One region of the Aquabacter sp. DMC10 genome, then DNA from elsewhere that is predicted to be linked to it. Evidence: predicted binding sites of a transcription regulator. Region 1 holds the regulator's gene; each other region holds the start of a gene.
What was found. The regulator HrcA, encoded in region 1, represses chaperone genes, less so after heat shock. The targets are predictions, from matches to a motif close to GTTAGCACTCNCNNNNNGNGAGTGCTAAC.
Positions count from the first base shown of each region.

Region 1 (4,386 bases):
CCGCCGCCACCAGGGCCGCCAGGAGCGCGGAGGCGCCGGGCAAGGGATGGATGCGATGGCCCGCCTGCGCCACCTCCACCACCAGCTTGAAGCCGGGGTCTGACACGAGTGGCGTGCCGGCGTCGGATATCAGCGCCACCGCCTCGCCGGCCGCAAGGCGGGCCAGCAGGCGCGGGCGCATGCTGGCGCCATTATGGTCGTGATAGGGCACGAGCGGCGCCTCGATGCCGTAGCGGTCCAAGAGGCGGCGGGACATGCGGGTGTCCTCGCAGGCGATCACGTCGGCCCCGGCCAAGGTCTCCAGGGCGCGCAGCGTGATGTCGCCGAGATTGCCGATGGGGGTCGCCACCACATGCAGGCCCGGCGCGAGGCGGGCGGCGGGCAGGCGGGTTCCGGCGATGACATAGGCGCGCGGGCGATCGGGCGCGGAAGGCGAGGCGTTCATGGGGCGCCTTATAGCAGATCCCGCGCCGCGCCGGGCTGTGCAATCCGTGGCCGGCGGGGCCGGGCGGGCCGGCGCAGCGGGCTGGGCGCATTCCCCCTTCGGCCCTGCGGGCACCCGTGCCCCCTCTGCTCTGTCCTGTGCCATGGTCTTCGGCTCCTGGCTCTGTCCCGCCTTGCCCCTCCCGTCTCGCCTCTCCCGCGCTTCGCTGGAGGGGGGATTTTCGGGCGTTGGCTCTGCTCTGCCTTGGCGTCGGTCATCTCAAACCCTCCCCCTGCGGAACCGGCCCCCTCTCCCGCGAAGCGCTGAAGGGTGGGGGAGGGGGCAAGGGCGGTCGGCAAGAGGATGCGAGCCCTTCGCCGCCCAGCACCAACATCCCCGCCGATGGCGAGGTGGAGGGATGCGGGAGCGGCCGGCGCGCGGCGGCGCGCCAGATGGGTAAGGGTTTGACGTCGGAGCCGGGCTCCGTCCGCTCCCGCGCGGGGATTTGTGGCCTCGGTCCCGCGCCGCGTGGGCGACAGGTTCTCCCATCAGCACCGGCCGAACCACTGCCGGATCGGTGCGCCTGGACCTTCAGCCTCCTCTGCTAACGGTTCGGGGGGCGTTATTCCCCGTCCCGTCGGACACCCGCCCCCGGCACCACCCGTCAGGCCGCTCCGGACGCGCCCCTCCTTGGTGTCAGGTGAGCACACCATAGCAGAGGTGCAGCAATATAGGAATATAGTCTAGGATATTTTTCTCAGGCGGGGTAATTGGGGGCTCTCGCCCTGCCCCCTCCCTATCCCTCCCCCGCTTTGCGGGAGAGGGGACTTCCGTGCGCCCGGTCGGGGCGGCGCTCTGCTCTGCCTCGGCCTGCATCCTCCCAACCTCTCCCCCAGCGCGACAGGCCCCCTCTCCCGCTAAGCGGGGGAGGGTTGGGGAGGGGGAAATGGAGGGAGGGGGAAATGGAGGGGAGGTGTCCGGAGGGGAGACAATGGCCAGAACGCTCCCCCAAACGCAAACGGCCGGGCAGAGCCCGGCCGTCGCACACCATCCAGAAACAGAAGGATCAGGCCTTGCCGGCCTCGTCCGTATCGCCCTTGGCCTCGGCCGGCTCCTCGCGCGGGGCTTTGGGGCCGCCGCGGGAGACGCCCACCATGGCGGGGCGCAGGACGCGGTCGCCGATCACATAGCCGGCCTGCACCACCTGGAGCACCGTGCCCGAGGGCACCGTCTCGTCGGGGATCTCGAACATGGCCTGGTGGAGATGGGGGTCGAAGCGCTGCCCCTTGGGCTCGATCCGCCGCACGCCGTACTTTTCCAGCGCCTTCAGGAGGCTGCGCTCGGTGAGTTCGAGGCCGTCCAGCAGCGACTTCACGCCGCCCTCGGCCTTTTCCTTCACCTCGGCCTCCACGGCGCCGAGCGCCCGGGCGAGATCGTCAGCCACGTTCAGCACGTCGCGGGCGAAAGAGGTCACGCCATAGGTCTTGGCGTCGGCAATCTCGCGCTCGGCCCGGCGGCGGATGTTCTCCGCCTCGGCGAAGGCGCGCAGATACTTGTCCTTGAAAGCCGCGACCTCGGCCGCCAGACGCTCGCGCTCGGCATGGAAACCGTCGGCGGCCGCGGATGCCAGCTCCTGCATGTCGGCAATTTCCGGGTCCGCAGCCGGATTGGTGCGATTGTTGTCGCTCGCGCCACCCTGCTCGCTCATCACGCTGTCCTCGTCACGTCACATGCCGACCCGCCGGGGCCGGCCTCCATTCGCCCCGCATATCGGCATCGCGGGGATAAAAATCAAGCGGAGTCGGACCCGGGCGCTCCCAGAATGCGGCTGACCACCCGCGCGGTGAAGTCCACCATGGGGACGATGCGGCCATAATTGAGCCGTGTCGGCCCGATCACGCCCAGCACGCCCACCACCCGGCCCTGCCCGTCGCGATAGGGGGCGACGATGGTGGACGAGCCCGACAGCGAGAACAACTTGTTCTCCGCGCCGATGAAAATGCGCATGGATTGCGCCTCTTCCGCCCGGCCGAGCAGGTCCACCACCTCGCTCTTGGCCTCCAGATCGTCGAACAGCAGGCGGATGCGCTCCAGGTCGTCCAGCGCCCGCAAATCCTCCAGCAGCTTGGCCTGCCCGCGCACGATGAGGCGACGTTCCGACGCATCCCCGCCGGACCAGGAGGCAAAGCCTTCCTCCACCACCCGGGCGGTCAGTTCGTCCAGTTCCCGGCGCAATTGGGCGGTCTGCGCCTCCATTTCGCTGCGCGCCTCGCCGAGCGTGCGCCCGCGCACCCGGGCATTGAGGAAATTGGAGGCCTCCACCAGCGCCGACACGGGCAAGCCGGCGGGCAAGGGCAGGACGCGGTTTTCCACTTGCCCGTCTTCGGAGACCAGGATCACCAATGCCCGGCGCGGGTCCAGCGGCACGAATTCCACATGCTTGAGGCGCGGGTCGCTCTTGGTGGTGGTCACCACGCCCGCCCCCCGCGAGAGGCCGGACAAAAGCGCGGAGGCCTCGTTGAGGATGCCTTCCACCGAATAGCCCTTGGCGGCGGCGGCCACCTGGGTCTCGATGCTCTTGCGGTCGCGCTCGTTGACGTCGCCGATCTCCAGCAGCGCATCCACGAAGAAGCGCAGGCCCTGGTCGGTGGGCAGGCGCCCGGCGCTGGTGTGGGGCGCATAGATGAGCCCCGCCGCCTCCAGGTCCGCCATCACGTTGCGCACCGAGGCGGGCGACAAGGTCATGGGGATGATGCGCGAGAGATTGCGCGAGCCCACCGGTTCGCCGGTGGCGAGATAACTCTCCACGATCTGGCGGAAAATTTCCCGCGAGCGCTCGTCCAGCTGGGCGAGGGCGGCGGAGTTCGGGGGAATGAACGGGTTCAGGGGCACGGCGGTCATTCCGGGTTTCGGGGCAGGAGGCAAAGACGCAGGGGGCGCCGCGTGGTCCGGCGTTTCCTCTCGCCTTTCCGCACATAGGCAGCAGGACACCCGCCGCCAAGGAGGGACGCTGCCGCCTTGGCCAACACCTGCCGCCGACCCCCCTTGTGCTCCAACATGGCTCCCGTTCCCGCAGGGTGCGAACCCTCATCCTAATGGCAGCCCTGCGCTCCGCTCAATGCCTCCCCCTGCGCAGCCCCTTGCCCCCGCGCCTCCCGGCCCCTACAACCGGCGCCCTGTTTCACCACGGATTGGACAGACGAATGCGCCCCAGCCGACGCGCCGCCGACGAGATGCGTCCCGTTTCCTTCGAGCGGGGCGTGATGCGCCATGCGGAAGGGTCCTGCCTCGTCAAGTTCGGCGACACCCATGTGCTGGTGGCTGCGACCCTGGAAGAGCGCCTGCCGCCGTGGCTGAAGGGCCAGGGCCGGGGCTGGGTGACGGCGGAATATTCCATGCTGCCCCGCGCCACCCTGGAGCGCACCCGCCGCGAGGTCACCCAGGGCAAGCCCTCCGGCCGCACCCAGGAAATCCAGCGCCTGATCGGCCGCTCGCTGCGCACGGTCACCGACCTCGTCGGCCTCGGCGAGCGCCAGATCACGCTCGATTGCGACGTGCTCCAGGCCGATGGCGGCACCCGCACCGCCGCCATCACCGGCGCCTGGATCGCCCTGTACGATTGCCTCGCCTGGATGCGCGCCCGCTCCATGGTCAAGGAAATCCCCCTGCGCGAGCATGTGGCGGCGGTGTCCTGCGGCATCTATAACGGGACCCCCGTGCTGGACCTCGACTATGCCGAGGACAGCAAGGCCGAGACCGACGCCAATTTCGTCATGACAGGAACCGGCGGCATCGTGGAGATCCAGGGCACGGCCGAGAAGACCCCCTTCAGCCAGGACGAGCTCCTGTCGCTCCTGGGTCTCGCCCGCACCGGCATCGACCGCCTGGTCGCGCTCCAGAAGGAAGCCATCGCCTGATGTCCCACCGCCGTCTCTCCGGTCGCCTCGTGGTCGCCACCCACA
Region 1 covers NZ_JBQUYX010000001.1:1,022,717-1,027,102, reverse strand. The annotation lists gene rsmI (16S rRNA (cytidine(1402)-2'-O)-methyltransferase) at 1-445, opposite strand, end outside; gene grpE (nucleotide exchange factor GrpE) at 1,491-2,132, opposite strand; gene hrcA (heat-inducible transcriptional repressor HrcA) at 2,216-3,325, opposite strand; gene rph (ribonuclease PH) at 3,628-4,341, shown strand; gene rdgB (RdgB/HAM1 family non-canonical purine NTP pyrophosphatase) at 4,341-4,386, shown strand, end outside.

Region 2 (4,386 bases), on a different contig from region 1:
GTCGATGATGCCGGCCTTCACCATGTCCACATACGTGCCGGACTGGGCGTCGTAGCCGAACGCGTAGTCGGCGTTCTCGAGGATCTTGCCGACCACCACCGAGCCGTCATCGCCGGCATTGCTGGCGATCTGGCGGGCGGGGGACTGGATGGCGCGGCGGACGATCTCGATGCCGGTCTTCTGGTCCGAGTTGGTGCCGGTGAGGCCTTCCAGCGCCTTGATGGAGCGCAGCAGGGCCACGCCGCCGCCGGGCAGCACGCCTTCTTCCACCGCAGCGCGGGTGGCGTGCAGGGCGTCGTCCACGCGGTCCTTCTTCTCCTTGACCTCGACCTCGGTCGCGCCGCCGACGCGGATCACCGCGACGCCGCCCGCGAGCTTGGCGAGACGCTCCTGGAGCTTCTCACGGTCGTAGTCGGAGGTGGTCTCTTCGATCTGGGCCTTGATCTGGGCGACGCGGGCCTCGATGTCGGCCTTCTCGCCGGCACCGTCGACGATCGTGGTGTTCTCCTTCTCGATCACGACCTTGCGGGCGCGGCCGAGCATGGTGAGGTTCACGTTCTCGAGCTTGATGCCGAGGTCCTCGGAGATGGCCTGGCCGCCGGTCAGGATCGCGATGTCCTGCAGCATGGCCTTGCGGCGATCGCCGAAGCCGGGAGCCTTCACGGCCGCGACCTTCAGGCCACCGCGCAGCTTGTTGACCACGAGGGTGGCCAGAGCCTCGCCTTCCACGTCCTCGGCGATGATGACCAGCGCCTTGCCGGACTGCACCACGGCCTCGAGAACGGGCAGCAGCTCCTGGAGGGCGCCGAGCTTCTTCTCGTGGATGAGGATGTAGGGGTCCTCGAACTCAACGCGCATCTTCTCGGCGTTGGTCACGAAATAGGGGGAGAGGTAGCCGCGGTCGAACTGCATGCCCTCGACGACGTCCAGCTCGGTGACGGCGGTCTTGGCTTCCTCGACGGTGATGACACCCTCGTTGCCGACCTTCTGCATGGCCTCGGCGAGGAACTTGCCCACCTCGCTATCGCCATTGGCGGAGATGGTGCCGACCTGGGCGATCTCCTCGTTGGAGGTCACCTTCTTGGACTTGGCGGCCAGGTCCTTGACGATGGCTTCCACCGCGAGGTCGATGCCGCGCTTCAGGTCCATCGGGTTCATGCCGGCGGCAACCGCCTTGGCGCCTTCCTTCACGATCGCCTGGGCGAGCACGGTGGCGGTGGTGGTGCCGTCGCCGGCCAGGTCATTGGTCTTGGAAGCGACTTCGCGAACCAGCTGGGCGCCGAGATTCTCGAAGCGATCCTCGAGCTCGATCTCCTTGGCGACGGATACGCCGTCCTTGGTGATGCGCGGGGCGCCGAACGACTTCTCGATCACCACGTTGCGGCCCTTGGGGCCCAGCGTGACCTTCACCGCATTGGCGAGGATGTCGACGCCGCGCAGCAGCTTCTCACGGGCATCGCCGGAAAATTTCACGTCCTTGGCAGCCATGTGCCTGCTCCTTCAGCTTGGGACGATGGAAAGGGTGAAAAAGCGGCTCACGCCGCCTTCTTGGCGGAAGCGGAGACCTCGACGACGCCGAGGATGTCGCTTTCCTTCATGATGAGCAGGTCCTGACCGTCGATCTTGACCTCGGTGCCGGACCACTTGCCGAACAGGACGCGGTCGCCAGCCTTCACGTCGAGCGCGACCAGTTCGCCCTTCTCGTTGCGCACGCCCGGACCCACGGCGACCACCTCGCCCTCCTGGGGCTTTTCCTTGGCGGTGTCGGGGATGATGATGCCGCCGGCAGTCTTCTGCTCAGCTTCGATGCGCTTCACGACCACGCGGTCGTGCAGAGGACGGAAACCCATCGGGGAACCTCCAATTGGCTTGGACACGTTGATTGCACTTCATTCCGGCCGCGCCAACGTTCGAGCGCAGCCTGGCCGCCATCTAAGTGGGCCGGCGGGAGGGTTCAAGGGGGGCGGGGAGATTTTTTGGCACTCGGGGGATGGGAGTGCTAGCAGGGCCTTGCCCCCGCTGTCCGTCCGGCCTCGCGCACCGGCGCAGGACGCTACGAAGCTGTTGTCAGCAGTCTCGATCAATCGCTGCTAACGCCTTGTTTTTGCACGCGTAAACCATTTTTTGGTCTGGCTCGCGCAAGATTGTCAGCCGACAATGGATCCGTTCCCGCCACATGGCATTGCTGAGGCGGCGGGGTTTCCGGCGTGCATGGAGGTGTCGAACATGGTTTGCGGCGACTTCGTGAAGCAGATTTCCGGCTATGGGCTCGTGACGGCCGAGATCCTCTACCACCTGCCTGACCATCCCGCGTTCCTTCAATCCTATATCTGGCAGGATTACGACCTCTCCCCCAAATTCCCGGAACTCAACAAGTTCCTTGCCTTCTGGCGCCGCGAATTGGACGGGCCGCTGCATTCGGTGAAAGTCGCCCATTGTGAGCTCATCAAGCCAGCCGAGCTGCGGGCAGTGGGGGGATTATACCTCCTGAATTGACCCTGGGGCAGGGCGAGGGGGCCTCTTATCGCCTCCCGCCCTGACACCGCCGCTTTCAAGGTGCTATGAGTGGGCCTCAATCGATCGAGGCACCTGTGGATCACCGTACGCCGCGGACTTCCGAACTGCTCGCCGCCGTCCTGGCTTCCCAGGAGGGCGAGAAGGTGGCGATTGGCGATCTGGTGAATGCGCTGCGCAACCGCGCCTTCGGCATCATCTTCCTGCTGTTCGGCATTCCCAACTGCATTCCCATGCCGCCTGGCATCCCCGTCATCTGCGGCATCGTGCTCGGCCTCATCGGCCTCCAGATGGCCATGGGCCGGCAGGAGTTGTGGCTGCCTGAACGGGTGTCGCGGCAGACCTTCTCGCGCTCCATGCTGGAAGCCATTGTCACCCGTTCGCGCCCCTACATCATGTGGTTCGAGCGTTGGTCACGGCCGCGCATGGAAACCTTTGCCGGTCCCACCGCCCGCCGCATCGTGGGCGCCACAGTGGTGCTGCTGGGCTTCATCCTGCTGCTGCCGATTCCCTTCCTCGGCAACCTGCCGCCGGGCTTCGCGGTCTGCGTGTTCGGCCTTGGCCTGGTGGAGCGGGATGGCGGCGTGATCCTCGCTGGTTTCTTCGCGACCTTGCTCGGCCTACTAATTACCGCCGCCATGAGCTGGGCCATCTGGCAGGGCGCCGTCGCCATTTTCTGACCGGTGGCCCCATCTGTCGCGCGTCTGGGCTATGAAGAGCCTCAGCCCTTGGCCATCAAGGGCGGAACGCGGAGGGGCGGACATGTGCCAGGACTGTGCGGGGAGCATTTCGCGGCGCGGCCTCATGTTCGGGGCGGCCGCCCTGGCGGGAGCGGGTCTGCTGCGCCCGGCCCTGGCGGCCGAGGACCTGCCCGCCGGGCAGAAGGCGCCCAACGACATTCCCGGCGGCGAGGCGCTGGACCGGCTGATGGCCGGGAATGCCCGCTATGTCGCCGACACCACCGAAAACAGGGACTTCTCCGCCCGCCGGCAGATGCTCGCCAAGGGCCAGTATCCCATTGCGGCCGTGCTCGGCTGCTCCGATTCGCGGGTCTCGCCTGAACTGTGCTTCGACCAGGAGCCGGGCGAGCTCTTCGTCGTGCGCCTGGCCGGGAACGTGGTGGATAATGACGGGCTCGCGAGCCTTGAATATGCGGTTGCCTATCTGGGCGTGCCGCTTTTGCTGGTGCTCGGCCACACCGGCTGTGGGGCGGTGGCCGCAGCGGTGAAGGCCGCCACCCAGAAGGCGCTGTTTCCCGGCCACTTGCCCGGCCTCATCGACAATATCCTGCCCGCCGTGGCCGCCGCCCAGGGGCAAGGGGGCGACCTGGTGGAAGCCGCGGTGGTCACCAATGCCCTCCAGACCGCCAGGCAGGTGGCAGGCAAGAGCCAGATCATCGGAGCGGCCATTGCCTCCGGCAAGGTGAAGCTGGCGACGGGCATCTATGAGCTGGGCACGGGGCGGGTGAGGCTGATCTGAGACGCACCGGGCGCCCGCAACCGGACCACAGGCACCACGATCGACGGGGTTTGCGTTGCCAGCCCCTCGGCCCGTGCTCTAGGAAGGCGCTCCGTTGCGCCGGCCCGACTGCCGCGCGTCCTGGATGAAAGCCTGATGCGCGTCGACGCCTTCGATTTCGATTTGCCTCCCGAGCTGATCGCCTTGCGCCCCGCCACGCCGCGCGAGAGCGCGCGGCTTCTGGTGGTGCGTCCCGGCGCGGAGGCCGAGCTGACGGACGCGCACATCGCCGACCTGCCTTCCCTCCTGCGTCCCGGCGATGCCGTGGTGGTGAACGACACCAAGGTCATTCCCGCCCGCCTCGACGGCACCCGCACGCGGGCGGGCGGCTCCACCGTCCACATCGAGGCGACC
Region 2 covers NZ_JBQUYX010000005.1:254,351-258,736, reverse strand. The annotation lists gene groL (chaperonin GroEL) at 1-1,488, opposite strand, end outside; gene groES (co-chaperone GroES) at 1,536-1,850, opposite strand; gene ACT54L_RS15730 (usg protein) at 2,227-2,496, shown strand; gene ACT54L_RS15725 (exopolysaccharide biosynthesis protein) at 2,592-3,194, shown strand; gene ACT54L_RS15720 (carbonic anhydrase) at 3,277-3,993, shown strand; gene queA (tRNA preQ1(34) S-adenosylmethionine ribosyltransferase-isomerase QueA) at 4,129-4,386, shown strand, end outside.
Region 2: groES (co-chaperone GroES) is a predicted target of HrcA. The motif match lies at 1,976-2,004, and genes of this name have one in related genera.

Region 3 (4,386 bases), 410 kb from region 1:
CCCGCCAGCCTTTCGCTCTTGGGGGGACCCATCGATCCCGCCTGCCACCCCACCAATCTGGACCGGGTCCTGTCCTCTCCCGTGAGCACTGGACCGGCGGACGCGCTGTTCGAGACGGTGCCTGCGGTTTTTCCCGGCGCGGGGCGGCGGGTCTTCCCCCGTAGCCGGCAGATGCAGGCGTTTGGCTTTTACCTCTGGCGGCAAGGCCTCACGGGCGGCGAACTGCCGCTGAAGCTGCTGGCCGATGATGGCGATGATCCGCTGAACTTCCCGCTCGCCCGGCTGTGCTGGGACATGATGGATATTCCGGCGGAGTTCTTCCTGGAGAATGTGGAACGCGTGTTCCGGCAGCGTCAGCTCGCCGCCGGGACGCTCCATGTGGGAGGGCGCCGGGTGGATCTGGCGGCCATTGACCGCACGCTTCTCCTGACACTTGAGGGCGAGGATGACGACATCGCCGCCCCCGGCCAGACGGAGGCCGCGCACGCCCTGTGTCCCAACGTGCCGGCGGCCATGCGTCGGCATCGGCTGGTGAAGGGGGCGGGGCACTTCTCTCTTTTCTACGGCGGCCGCATGCGCCGCGACGTGCTGCCCGCTCTGGCCCACGCGCTGGCTTTCGCCGAGACGGTCTGAAACGCAAAAAGGGCGCGGCCGGAACCGCGCCCTTTCTGTATCAGCCCCCAGCCGGCGCTGCCGGCTGGGCACTTAAGGTCTTGGTCGGCTTGGACTGCCTCAGAAGTCCATGCCGCCCATGCCGCCGCCGGGCATGGCGGGGGCCGCGGATTCCTTCTTCGGCAGCTCGGCCACGAGCGCCTCGGTGGTCACCAGCAGGCCGGCCACGGAAGAAGCGTCCTGGAGGGCGGTGCGCACCACCTTGGCCGGGTCGACGACGCCGGCAGCCACCAGGTCCACATATTCCTCGGTCTGGGCGTTGAAGCCGAAGTTCGGCTCCTTGGTCTCCAGCACCTTGCCCACCACGATGGAGCCTTCCACGCCGGAATTCTCGGCGATCTGGCGGATGGGGGCCTCGAGGGCGCGCAGGACGATCTTGATGCCGGCGGCGATGTCGGGATTGTCGGAGGTCAGGGCCTCGACCGCCTTCTTGGCGCGCAGCAGGGCCACGCCGCCGCCGGGGACGATGCCTTCTTCCACCGCAGCGCGGGTGGCGTTCAGGGCGTCGTCCACGCGATCCTTCTTCTCCTTGACCTCGACCTCGGTCGCGCCGCCGACGCGGATCACCGCGACGCCGCCCGCGAGCTTGGCCAGACGCTCCTGGAGCTTCTCACGGTCGTAGTCGGAGGAGGTCTCTTCGATCTGGGCCTTGATCTGGGCGACGCGGGCCTCGATGTCGGCCTTCTCGCCAACGCCGTCGACGATCGTGGTCTTTTCCTTCTCGAGGATGACCTTCTTGGCACGGCCGAGCTGGGCGAGGGTGACGTTCTCGAGCTTGATGCCGAGATCCTCGGAGATCACCTGGCCACCGGTCAGGATGGCGATGTCTTCCAGCATGGCCTTGCGGCGATCGCCGAAGCCGGGGGCCTTGACGGCCGCGACCTTCAGGCCACCGCGCAGCTTGTTGACCACGAGGGTGGCCAGCGCCTCGCCTTCCACGTCCTCGGCCACGATCACCAGCGGCTTGCCGGTCTGCACGACAGCCTCAAGAACGGGCAGGATCGGCTGGAGGCCGGAGAGCTTCTTCTCGAAAATCAGCAGGAAGGGATCTTCCAGGTCGGCGATCATCTTCTCCGCATTCGTGATGAAATAGGGAGACAGATAGCCGCGGTCGAACTGCATGCCCTCGACCACTTCCAGCTCGGTGTCAGCGGTCTTGGCTTCCTCGACGGTGATGACACCCTCGTTGCCCACGCGCTGCATGGCGCCAGCGATCATCTCGCCGATGGAGGCATCGCCGTTGGCTGAGATGGTGCCGACCTGGGCCACCTCGGCGGAGGAGGAGACCTTCTTGGCGCGGGCCTGGATGTCACGGACGGCCTCGGCGGTGGCAAGGTCGATGCCGCGCTTCAGGTCCATCGGGTTCATGCCGGCGGCAACAGCCTTGGCGCCTTCCTTGACGATTGCCTGGGCGAGCACGGTGGCGGTGGTGGTGCCGTCGCCGGCCAGGTCATTGGTCTTGGAAGCGACTTCGCGGACCAGCTGGGCGCCGAGATTCTCGAACTTGTCCTCGAGCTCGATCTCCTTGGCGACCGATACGCCGTCCTTGGTGATCCGCGGGGCGCCGAAGGACTTCTCGATCACCACGTTGCGGCCCTTGGGGCCGAGCGTGACCTTCACAGCATTGGCGAGAATGTCGACGCCGCGCAGCAGCTTCTCACGGGCATCGCCGGAAAATTTCACTTCTTTGGCAGCCATGTGCCTTACTCCTGAATGAGAAAAGGGAAAAAGCGCCGAAGCCTCAGCCGATCACGCCGAGGATGTCGCTTTCCTTCATGATGAGCAGGTCCTGGCCGTCGATCTTGACCTCGGTGCCGGACCACTTGCCGAACAGGACGCGGTCGCCGGCCTTGACATCAAGCGCCACGACCTTGCCGCTCTCGTCGCGGGCGCCGGGGCCCACGGAGACGACCTCGCCCTCCTGGGGCTTTTCCTTGGCGGTGTCGGGGATGATGATGCCGCCGGCGGTCTTCTGCTCGGCTTCGATGCGCTTGACGACCACGCGGTCATGCAGAGGGCGGAAGGACATGGGCCTGATCCTCTCAGTTTATCCCTGCGGGCGCTTGGCCCGCGAATGTTGGCACTCCCATCTGGAGAGTGCCAATCCGCGACCGGAGATAGGATGGCGCTTGCGGCCCGTCAAGGAGGCGGCCCTTACCTTTATGTAAGAGATGGCCAGCTAGATTGGCGATCTTGAGGCCATCGGCGGGCGGGCTGGCGGCGGCGGAGGGGCGACCCTTCGGTACGAGCATCGACGCCGCGCCGAACAGGCACTATGGTCCCAATCGCCGGTTCCTTCCGGGAGCGCGGCGATGCGGTTCGGGCGCTTGCTTCGGAGTTTGTGAATGTCTTGGTCTCCCGCTTCATCGCTCGCAGGCAGGTCGCGTGCCGGGCACGAGGGTCGCAAAGAGGACCGGGCGGTGCGGCAAGGGTCGCGCGGTCGGTTTGCCGCCGCTGCCTTCATCGCCGCTCTCGCTCTGGCGGGCTGCGCCTCTGAGCCCCCGCCTCCCCCGCAGCCCGCAGTGCCGCAATATACGAGCCCTATCGCCGCCGCGAGCCTCGTGGGGCGCTATGGCCTTGCCGCCTATCACCGGCCGGAAGACGCCCAGCGCACGGAAAACCAGGCCCGCGCCCAGTGCTCCAATCCCTATGTCATCACCGCCGGCCCCAATGGCGGCGTGATGATGTACCTCGCCGACGACAACAAACTCACCGAGGTCATCTCCAAGCAGGTGCCCGGCCAGCCGGTCTTCATCGGCCCGGCGGAAGACCCGGCGGGAGGCGAGCGCGACCGCCAGGTGATCTCCTTCAACGGCAATGTGCTGGTGCTGAAGTGGGTCGACCCGGAAGTCTCCAAGCGCTACGGCACCATGGTTTATGTCCGTTGCCCGTGACCGGTCCGCGCGCCGGCTGATGGGATCGGCGCGCGCCTCCCGCCCTGCTGCCGGGGCGGGTTGATGGGTCCGATGCAGCCAGGGAGAACCCCCTGGCCGGGCGGGAGGGCCGCGGCGCTTCCACCGGACTGGCCTCGGCTTTGCCAAAACTGGGCGTGGTGATGGCCAGCCTCGGCTTCAACGGCTCGCGTCCTTCAGATTTTTCGTGGCTGGGAGGACTTTGTCGAGCGCTTCAGCGTTCCATGGCAAAGCTGAAGCGGTCTAAATCTTTGTTCCTGGCGCATTTCCTTCACGCGAACCGGTTCCCACTGCGCGCGAAAATGCTCTAGGGTCCGCGACGGCACAGCTTGCCGGTGGCCCCATGGACTCTCCTTCTTCCTATGATCCCCTCGTCCCCGTCGCCCCCGCCCAGCGGGCTTTCGGCGCGCGGGATGCCTTTGCCCTGTGGTTCTCGTTGGGGATCGGGCTCCTCGTCCTCCAGGCGGGCGCTCTGCTCACGCCCGCCCTGAGCCTGGGCGCGGCTCTGGGGGCGATCCTCGCCGGCTCGGCCTTGGGGGTCATCCTGCTGGCGCTGGTGGGGGTCATCGGGGCGGATACCGGCCTCGCCTCCATGGCCATGCTACGGCCGACGCTCGGCCTGCGCGGCGCCGTGGTGCCCACCCTCATCAACGTGATCCAACTGGTGGGATGGGGGTCGTTCGAGATCATCATCATGAGCCAGGCTGCCGATGCGCTCCTGCGCACCACCCTTGGCGTTTCCATGCCGGTGGTGTGGACGGTGGTCTTCGGCGCCCTGGCCACCGGCATCGCCGTGCTCGGC
Region 3 covers NZ_JBQUYX010000001.1:608,154-612,539, reverse strand. The annotation lists gene ACT54L_RS02830 (polyhydroxyalkanoate depolymerase) at 1-633, shown strand, start outside; gene groL (chaperonin GroEL) at 733-2,370, opposite strand; gene groES (co-chaperone GroES) at 2,414-2,701, opposite strand; gene ACT54L_RS02815 (hypothetical protein) at 3,093-3,566, shown strand; gene cytX (putative hydroxymethylpyrimidine transporter CytX) at 3,928-4,386, shown strand, end outside.
Region 3: groES (co-chaperone GroES) is a predicted target of HrcA. The motif match lies at 2,749-2,777, and genes of this name have one in related genera.